Regions from separate parts of the Cobetia sp. genome, predicted to be linked through region 3. Evidence: predicted binding sites of a transcription regulator. Region 3 holds the regulator's gene; each other region holds the start of a gene.
What was found. Region 3 encodes sigma-54, which starts transcription at its own class of promoters, with help from an activator protein. Its sites were predicted from a motif close to TGGCACNNNNNTTGCTNT; they were not measured.
Positions count from the first base shown of each region.

Region 1 (3,276 bases), on a different contig from region 3:
CACTGCGGAACAGGAAGCCCGCGGCGACCGCGCCCGCGTTGCCGCCCGCACCGACGATACCGGCGACCGCGCCGAGTGCCTTGCGATTGACGAAGGGCACGATACCGAAGGTCGCGCCTTCCGCCATCTGCACGAAGAGGCTGAAGACCAGCATGATGCCGATGGCCACCGCGAGGGTTTCCATCTGGGCGAAGCCGACCAGCGCCACGCCTTCACACAGCAGCGCGATGAACAGCCAGCGCACGCGGCCCTTGAGGCCGGACTGGCGGGCGAAGAGATCAGAAAACACGCCGCCCAGGGTGCGGGCGAACAGGTTCATCAGGCCGAACAGCCCTGCGATGAGACCGGCGGTGGCGAGGTCGAGATCGAAGTGATCGAAGAAGTAGATGGCGGCGACGTTGTTGATGGTCAGCTCGACCCCGAAGCAGGCGCCATAGACGAGGAACAGGGCCCAGACGCGGATGTCGCGTGCTGCCGCGCCGAAGGTGGCGCGCATGCTGTATTCCTTCTCGGCCTTGGGCAGCTCACCGCGCTCACGCAGCTCGCTGAAGTTGCCGTCCGGCGCATCCTGGGTGAAGAAGTAGTAGGCGATACCGGTCAGGAACAGCACGATGCCCGGCACGACCATCGCCAGACGCCAGCCCAGGGTCTGCTCGACGCCCAGCATCAGCAGGCCGGCCATCACCAGCGGCATCAGCATCTGGGTGGTGCCGCCGCCCAGGTTGCCCCAGCCCGCGGTGGTGGCGTTGGCGGTGCCGACCACGTTGGGGCCGAACATCACGGAGGTGTGGTACTGGGTGATGACGAAGGAGGCGCCGATGGCACCGATGGCCAGGCGGGCCAGGAAGAAGGATTCGAAGCTGTCGGCGAAGCCGATGCACATCACCGGCAGCGAGCCGAGGCACAGCAGCCAGGTGTAGGCCTTGCGTGGCCCGATGCGATCACACAGCACGCCGATGGCGAGACGCACGATCACCGTGATGGCGACGGAGGCGATGATGGTGTTGCCGATCTGGGTCTTGGTCAGGCCGAGGTCGTCACGCACCACGGCCATCAGCGGCGCGATGCCGAACCAGCCGAAGAAGCAGACGTGGAAGGCGAACCACGACATGTGGAAGGCGCGCATTTGCGGGGTGTTGAAGCTGAACAGCCGGATGCGGCTGGCCTTGTTGCGGATATCCATGAGTGGGCTCCTGATTCAGCGTCGGTGCCGGGCACGAAGTCAGGTGTGCTCGGCGAGTGGTCGAACGGCTGTGAATGAACGACAGCAAGGGCGCCTCGTCATTGAGGGGCCTGGTTCGACGCACTCGTACTCCGAAGAGCCTGGTCCACGTCATGGATAGCGATGGCAGCAGTCGGTGATGCCATGGTTGCCGGCAGCAGAGCGTCTGTGCGGCAAGTGACAGGAACAAAGCAAGTAGCGCGCCAGTTGCGGGGGTGTGGGCGGGACAAGTCCCAGAAGATCAATGGCTTGGCGAGGGCAATAGGTTGGCATGCGCAGGCGGTGCCCCGGGCTGGGTGCGCGCTCGATGCGCGCTGGCGGTGCGTCATCGAGGCGCGAGGTACCAGTCTGGCGCACGCGAATGGCGCTGGGAGGGTCGGGCAGGCGCGTGCCTCATTGCAGTGCAGCGACGCTTTCGGCTCGGCCGCTCTGAAGGCCCTTGGCCGCAGGGTTGCACCAGATTGCGGCACGAATCCTGCTTGGGTGTACGGCAAGTCTCATGCCCGACCCAAGGAAACCTGACATGCCCGTGACCGTGCTGATCGTCGATGTCCGCAGTGAGCGCTCCGCCGCGCTGGAGCAGGCGCTATTGAGCGCCGGCTTCGAGGTGGCGCTGCGCGTTGACGAGCACGAGGACCTGCACGCGCTGGTCGAGCAGCATCAGCCCGATGCGGTGATCATCGACGCCGACCTGCCCAGCCGCGACACCCTGGAGCATCTCGGCCAGCTGGGGCGACGCTATCCCAAGCCGATGATCATGCTGGCCAGTGAAGATGCCCCGGACCTCGTGCGTGAGGCGGCCGGCGCCGGTGTCTCGGCCTATGTGGTGGACCACGTCATGCCAGCGATGGTGCGCAGCATGGTCGAGGTCGCCATCACCAGCTTCGAGGCGCACCGTGCGCTCAAGGGGGAGCTCAACCGTACCCAGACCACATTGGTGCAGCGGCGCAGCGTCGATCGTGCCAAGGCCGTGGTGATGGAGACGCGTGGGCTCAGTGAAGATGCCGCCTACCAATACCTGCGCAAGACCGCCATGAACCGGCGCCTGGCCCTGCATGAGCTGGCCGATGAGCTGCTCAAGGCCGCGCGTCGGCGCTGAGCCGGTCGCCGTACTGTCCTTCTCTCTCGATCGTTCAAGAGGTGTGCGTGATGCCCACAGATGTACCCCTGAATGGCCATCAGCTGACGCTGGGCCTGATGCCACTCAATGATGCCGCGCCCTTCGTGGTCGCTGAGCAGTTGGGGCTTTTCCGCGAGGAGGGGCTGGCGGTGACACTCAAGTGGCAACCCTCGTGGGCGGCGTTGCGTGATGACCTGCAGACCGGTGTGCTGCAGGGTGCGCAGATGCTGGCGCTGATGCCGCTGACCTCGACTCTGGGCCTGGATGGCCGCGCCACGCCGGTGATCAGTGCCATGACGCTCAATCTGGGCGGCAACTCCATCACGCTGTCGCGCGCGCTGATGGCCACCCTCGGCGAGGACGGCCACGACCTATCCAGTCCGTTGCAGGTCGCGAAGGCGCTGGCGGCGCATGTGCGCGAGCGCAAGCAGCGCGGTGAGCCGCTGCTCAAGCTGGCCAGCGTGCACCCGTTCTCCTCGCACCGTTATCTGTTGCGTTACTGGCTGGCGGCGGGCGGCATCAATCCGGACCGCGACGTCGAGATGCGCGCCGTGGCGCCGCCGCTGATGGCGGCGCAGCTGGCCAGCGGTGCGCTGGATGGCTTCTGTGTCGGTGAGCCCTGGAACAGCCTGGCGGCGGCGCAGGGCATGGGGCAGGTGGTGGCGGGCAGTCACGATATCTGGCGCTTCGGGCAGGAAAAGGTGCTGGGCGTGCGCGAGGACTGGGCGGAGCAGCATCCGCTGGCGCATCAGGCGCTGATTCGCGCGCTGCTCAATGCCTGCGCCTGGCTGGACCGCCCCGGCAATCGGGCCAGAGCCGCCGAGTGGCTGCACGACGAGGGCATGCCGGAGGTGCCGATGAGCGTGGTGACGCGCGGGCTGGAAGACGTCGATGTCGAGCAGTCGGTGGACGACTTCCAGCAGCACAATCCCGG
Region 1 covers NZ_CFDJES010000021.1:5,415-8,690, forward strand. The annotation lists partial or broken gene AC4FAH_RS03835 (NarK family nitrate/nitrite MFS transporter) at 1-1,183, opposite strand, end outside; gene AC4FAH_RS03840 (ANTAR domain-containing response regulator) at 1,746-2,321, shown strand; gene AC4FAH_RS03845 (CmpA/NrtA family ABC transporter substrate-binding protein) at 2,372-3,276, shown strand, end outside.
Region 1: the regulator sigma-54 is predicted to act here: its motif matches at 1,687-1,704, upstream of AC4FAH_RS03840 (ANTAR domain-containing response regulator).

Region 2 (3,276 bases), on a different contig from region 3:
TCGGTGACATTGAGGGCGAACAGCAGGCGTCGCCCTTCATGGGTGACGCGCTCGAAGACGAAGAAATCCGGGCCGACATCGAAGACATTCTGGTCGGCATCCGGGTGGAAGCAGGGTTCGTTGCGGCGCAGTGCCATGCGGCGCTTGAGGGCGTGGAAGACCTCATGGGTCGCGGTGTTGGGGCTTGCCAGCAGCGCTTCCAGTTCATCACGCTGCCATTTGCGGCGGTTGATGGCGCGCAGATGGCCATCGCGCTCGACGCCTTCCTGGTGGTTGGGAGTCGCGGTCAGCGAGTGGATGTACAGCCCCGGGATGCCCTGCAGGCTCAGCATCAGGGTCTGACTGGCGATGAAGCGCTCGATCTGCCACGGGTCCTGGCCGCGCCGCGTGCCCTTGAGCGCATCGAAGTAGCTGATGTTGAGCTCATAGGGGGTGTCGGCGCGCCCGGGGTTGGCGCGCATGCTGACGTAGCCACCGAAGTCATGCACCAGCCGCACCAGGGTGTCGCGCTCGTGGTCGGGCAGCAGGCCCTCAAGGGCGCGAACGCCGATACCGTCGTGACTGGCGGTGAAGTTGAAGTAGCTGCAGCCGGAAGGCAGGGACGGCAGGCTGGTGGCCCACTGGGTCAGGGCGCTGGCATCGCCGGAGGTCAGGGTGTGCAGCGTCAGCGGCGGCAGCGTGAACTGATAGATCAGGTGCGCTTCATCGGCCTGGGCGCTGCCCTCGATGGCGGTGAGGTCGTGCTGTGACAGGCGATCGAGCCCGAAGTAGGACATGTTCTCGGCGTGGGGCACGTTGGTTTCGGTGATCAACAGGCTGCCCGGCGCCAGATGGTCGACGATGGCGCGCAGCAGGCGCACCACGGCGTGTGTCTCCGGCAGGTGGATGCAGGAGGTGCCCTGGCGTTTCCACAGGAATGCCACCGCATCGAGGCGGATGATGCCCGCGCCCTGCTCGAGGTAGTAAAGCAGGATGCCGATGAACTCGAGCAGCACATCGGGATTGGCGAAGTTCAGGTCGATCTGGTCATCCGAGAAGGTTGCCCAAAGATGGCGCAGGCCACGACGGGTATGCACCGGCGTGAGCAGGGCAGATGGACGCGGGCGCACGACCTCGGAGACATCGGTGTCGGGGTCCATCTCGATGAAGTAGTCGCGGCCGGGCTGCACGCCGGCCAGATAATCGGCGAACCACAGTGACTCGCGCGAGCAGTGATTGATGACCAGGTCTGCCATCAGGTCGCGCTGCTCACTCAGGCGCCGGATGTCCTGCCAGTCGCCGAGGACCGGATTGACCTCGCGATAGTGGATGACGCTGAAGCCGTCATCGCTGCTCCACGGAAAGAAGGGCAGCACGTGGACACCGGACAGGCTGTCGTCCAGTCGGCTGGCGAGGAAGTCGTGCAGGGTCGCCAGTGGCGCCTCGCCTTCCTGCTGCAGGCTGTCGCCGTAGGTGATCAGCCACTGGTCGCGCTCGCTCCAGAGCGGCTCGCCTTCCGGTACGCGGGGGTTGAGGCGCGTGCGATGGAAATCCAGCACCGTCTCCAGGCGTCTGAGGACTTCTTCATGACGCTGTGGGTAGATCTCGGCGAGCAGGCGTGTGGCGTGCGCCTGGAAATCAGCTTGCGAGAGACGTTTGGCGAGAGAGACTCTGGCGCGTGGCCTGGCGCTGCCCTCGCTCGGCGCAGGATCTGAGGCAGTGGATGTCGAGTGATCGGGAGATGACGTATCGGACATGGGCAATCCTCGTGGCAGCAAAAGCGGTCAGACTCTGCCTCGTGAGCCGCAATGGCAGAGCGTGTCGCGGGTGATCTTCGGGAAGCCCGCCGGTGCAATCCTGCGGGGCCGGTGGCAAGACTGGAAATCACATATCAGATGAAGTCGGCTGGCCGTCGCTTGGTGAAATCCCTGAATGGCGCATCGCTCAGCGGCGCCCGTGGGTGACGGCCTGGCGCCTTTACTCATGAGTCATGCACGCCTCGGGCCAGATTCGTCAAGCCTGCAAGGCAGGACGGCCAGCCTGCATGTGCCGGCTGGCCGTCCTGTCTGGCGTCATGTGGCCTGCGGCCAGCTGACGCCACTGCGCTTCATGACATGCTTTACTTGCGCAGCACGCGATACAGAATCAGCAGAATGACGGCGCCGAGCACGGCGATGACAAAGCTGGCCAGATTGAATCCCGTCACTTCACCGAAACCCATCAGGGTGCCGACCCAGCCACCGACCACGGCACCCAGGATGCCGATGATGCTGGTGACGATGATGCCACCCGGGTCCTTGCCGGGCACGATCACCTTGGCGATGATGCCGGCAATAAGACCGAATATGATCCATGCAATGATTCCCATGTCGCAGCTCCTTGCGTCATCGTGATCAATCTCGCGGCAGAGATCATTCGCCGCCAGTCGTGAAAGGATTTCACGGCTCGGGCAAGCGTCCTTGTGAGGCGCTGCACCCTGATGTCATCTTTCGGTTATCGGGCGGGGATTTCAAGCCTGCCGGCAGGTTGATGGACGCTTTCGCCGCGGTGTCCGCCCCCCCGGGGCGACAATCCAGGAAACTCCTGTCGCCCCTTGGGCGCTCCTCAAGGCTAGTTCAGTCATGTCGGGGCTGACATAGGCTCCCGTGGCGGTGCCTTAACGGTTACAATACCCGCCATTCGCTGTCATTCGGCTGCGCTGCGCCACTTCCTCGCTGTGCTTCGCGCGGGGCCGCAGCCACCTCGCACCCAAGCAGGCTCTCCAACATGCACTGTCCCTTCTGTGGAACTCATGAAACCAAGGTCACGGATTCCCGACTGGTGGTCGAGGGTGACCAGGTGCGGCGGCGTCGCCAGTGCGCGGCCTGCGGTGAGCGTTTCACGACCTACGAAACGGCGGAGCTGGTCATGCCGCGCGTGGTCAAGGGCGACGGTTCGCGTGAGAGCTTCGATGAGCACAAGCTGCGTGCCGGCATGCTGCGCGCGCTGGAAAAGCGCCCGGTTTCCTCCGAGCTGATCGAGGCCGCGGTGGAGCGCATTCGTCAGCGTCTGCGTGCCACCGGCGAACGTGAGATCGAGGCGCGGCGCATCGGTGATGAGGTCATGCAGCAGCTCAAGCGGCTGGATCAGGTCGCCTATATCCGCTTCGCTTCGGTCTATCGTCGCTTCCAGGATCTTGATGAGTTCCGCGCCGAGATTGACCGTCTCGCCCAGGAACCCAGCTTCCTGCCGGGCGAGGAAGACGCGCGGCCCTGATGCCTCGCCACAGGCATCCTTGCAGATGCCCTCGAGGCCTGC
Region 2 covers NZ_CFDJES010000013.1:12,437-15,712, reverse strand. The annotation lists gene AC4FAH_RS02770 (sugar phosphorylase) at 1-1,736, opposite strand, end outside; gene AC4FAH_RS02765 (GlsB/YeaQ/YmgE family stress response membrane protein) at 2,099-2,347, opposite strand; gene nrdR (transcriptional regulator NrdR) at 2,746-3,234, shown strand.
Region 2: the regulator sigma-54 is predicted to act here: its motif matches at 1,969-1,986, upstream of AC4FAH_RS02770 (sugar phosphorylase).

Region 3 (3,276 bases):
GGTGATGTTGTCGTAATGCCGTTCGAGGCGAGCGAGCTTCTCGTTGACGTAATCGCGGAGAGGATCGGTAAGTTCCACATGATGCCCGGTGATATTCACTTGCATGGACACGCTCCTTTATCCAGCGGGTTGCCATTCAATTGTAACCCTTTTTGACTACGAGCAAACCCTGATCGGACGCTCTGCAACAGGCTTGACGGCCACCGTCTGGCGATGTTTTCGCACCCTTGCCAGTGGCGTCAGATGTCGTGAGCGTCTGTACCGACAATGCCCAAGCTTTGCGCAAAGATCAACGCTGCGCTGCATCGTGGCTCAGTGCTTGTCTTCAACTCAGTGAGGGGTATCGGAGTGGACTTCAAGGGCACGTCTGGTGGGTGGTGCGTGAAAGACGCGCAAGAAGGCGGGTTTTCGTCGCCAATCCCTGCATGTACGTCGCCTTTCAGGCGCTTCGATTGCGTGGAGCAAGCGGCGTTCCGGGAGGTTCTTCGGGTGTCATCCAGGTGCAATACGCGCAAAAGTGACTTTAAAAACATGCGATTGACGGTGAATGACACTACCGGAATGACGGATTTTCGCCATCATCCTGCGCGCCGTCATGGCTCATGACGGGCAATTGGCGAGCGGTTGTTGGGGTGACAGAGCGCGCGACAGGCGTACCGCTACCCGCGAAGTCAGAGGCTGATGAGCGGAAAATCCAGCGCTTGAGGTTGGAGACGGCTGCCATTGTGGAGGTGAGAGCAGGGCATGGCAGCCGCAGGTGACGCGTCAGGCCAGACGCTTGCGCTCGCTGGAGGAGGGGATGCCCATCGCTTCGCGATACTTGGCCACGGTACGGCGTGCGACCTCGATGCCATCGCTGGCGAGCAGATCGACCAGCCGTGAGTCGGAGAGAGGCTTGCGGGCCGGCTCTTCCGCGATCAGCTTGCGGATGCGGGCACGAATGGCGGTGCTTGAGTGGGCGTCGCCACTGCCGCTGCCACCGACCTGGCTCGAGAAGAAGAACTTGAGCTCGAAGACGCCGCGCGGGGTGTGGATGTACTTCTGGGTCGTGACCCGCGAGATGGTCGATTCGTGCATCTCGACCACTTCGGCGATGTTGGCCAGAATCAGCGGCTTCATGCCTTCCTCGCCTTGCTCGAGGAAGTCGATCTGGCGCGCCATGATCTCGCGGCCGACCTTGAGCAGGGTGTCATTGCGCGATGACAGGCTCTTCATCAGCCAGCGGGCTTCCTGCAGGTTGTCCTTGAGGAAGGTGTTGTCGGCGGACTTGTCGGCACGCTTGATCAGCGCGGCGTATTCCGGCTGGATGCGCAGCTTGGGCAGCGCTTCCGGATTGAGCTCGACCTGCCAGCCATGGCGGGTATGGCGCACCAGCAGATCAGGGATCACGTAATCGCTGGCGGGCTCGCCCCAGGCGGATGCCGGACGCGGGTCGAGCGCGCGCACCAGGCGGATGACGTGGTCCAGCTCGTCATCGTCAAGGCTCAGGCGGCGCTTGAGCAGCTTGCGGTCATCGTTGCCCAGTGCCTCGAGGAATTGACGTACCAGGCGGCGCGCCTGCGCCAGCAGCGGCAGATCATCCGGCAGCAGCGCCAGTTGCAGCAGCAGGCATTCGCGCAGGTCACGAGCGAAGACGCCGGTCGGGTCGAACTGCTGCAGACGCAGCAATACCTGCTCGAGTTCGGAGGCCTTGAGGCCGGGCAGGCCCTGGCCGCGCAGGCCATCGACCAGCTCGTCGAGTGACAGGCTCAGATAACCGGCACCGTCGACGGCATCGATCAGGCTCTCCGCCATCTGGCGTTCACGGCCATCGAGGTCGGTCATCGCCAGCTGCCAGCGCAGGTGGTCCTGCAGGCTCTCGACGCTGGTATTGCGATCGAAGTCCGGCCCTTCTTCACTCCCGCTGCCACTGCCGGAGCTGGTCAGGCTACCGGCGTGGTCCTGGTAGAGGTCCGACCAGTCACTGTCGAGGGGGTATTCCTCGGGAATCTCGCTCGAGGAGTCGGCAGTGGAGATCTCGCTCGAATCCTGTGTCTCGACGACATCCAGCGACTCGTAGTCCTCGTCGAGCTCCAACATGGGGTTGGACTCGAGGGCTTGCTGAATCTCCTGACGCAGGTCGAGCGTCGACAGCTGCAGCAGCTGGATCGCTTGCTGGAGCTGCGGCGTCATGGTCAGCGAGGTGCCGAGGCGGAGTTGCAGGGTGGGTTTCATGGAGTCAGTCAATTCACGGCAAAGGAACGTGCTTACTACGCTATACCGTGACTCGGGGCACTGACAAGTGGTTGTCGTGAATATTCAAGCAACTTGCATGCCATGTTTCCACCAAGGTGGTATGGACGTCATGCATGCGTCTGATGTCAGACATGAAAAAGCCGCTACGCGATAAAATCACGCAGCGGCTTTCGAAGCTTTCGCCTCGCGAGGACTCAGCGCAGCCGCTGACCCTAGAGCGTGAACTCGTGGCCCAGGTAGACGTCGCGCACCTGCTGGTTGGCCAGGATGGAGTCCGCATCACCGTGGGCGATGATCTGGCCATCGCCGACGATATAGGCGGTGTCACAGATATCGAGTGTCTCGCGCACGTTGTGGTCGGTGATCAGCACGCCGATGCCACGGTCGCGCAGTTGACGCACGATGCTCTTGATCTCGCCCACCGAGATGGGGTCGACGCCGGCAAAGGGCTCATCGAGCAGCACGAAATCCGGCTCGGTGGCCAGTGCACGGGCGATCTCGACCCGACGACGCTCACCGCCGGAGAGGCTCATACCGGTGCTGGCGCGGATGTGCGTGATGCTGAATTCCTCGAGCAACTCTTCAAGGCGTGCCTTGCGGCCATTGCGATCCAGGTCCTTGCGGGTCTCCAGAATCGCCATGATGTTGTCGGCCACCGACAGCTTGCGGAAGATCGACGCCTCCTGCGGCAGATAGCCGATGCCGGCGCGTGCACGCTGATGCATGGCGGCAGCGGAGAGGTCCTTGTCATCGATGGAGACGTTGCCGGCATCGGCGCGCACCAGCCCGACGATCATGTAGAACGAGGTCGTCTTGCCGGCGCCGTTGGGGCCCAGCAGGCCGACGATGTCGCCCTGGCGGATCTCCAGCGAGATGTCCTTGACCACCTTGCGGCCCTTGTAGGCCTTGGCCAGATGGCGAGCGCTCAGCGTACGCGGAGTAGCAGCAGTCATGACTCAGTTTTCCTTGCTGGCATTGGCGCCGCGCGGCGTCAGAGTCATGTGCACGCGACCGCCTTCGGTCTGCTGTGCCGTCTTGCTG
Region 3 covers NZ_CFDJES010000039.1:1,944-5,219, forward strand. The annotation lists gene hpf (ribosome hibernation-promoting factor, HPF/YfiA family) at 1-105, opposite strand, end outside; gene AC4FAH_RS05905 (RNA polymerase factor sigma-54) at 766-2,214, opposite strand; gene lptB (LPS export ABC transporter ATP-binding protein) at 2,448-3,188, opposite strand; gene lptA (lipopolysaccharide transport periplasmic protein LptA) at 3,192-3,276, opposite strand, start outside.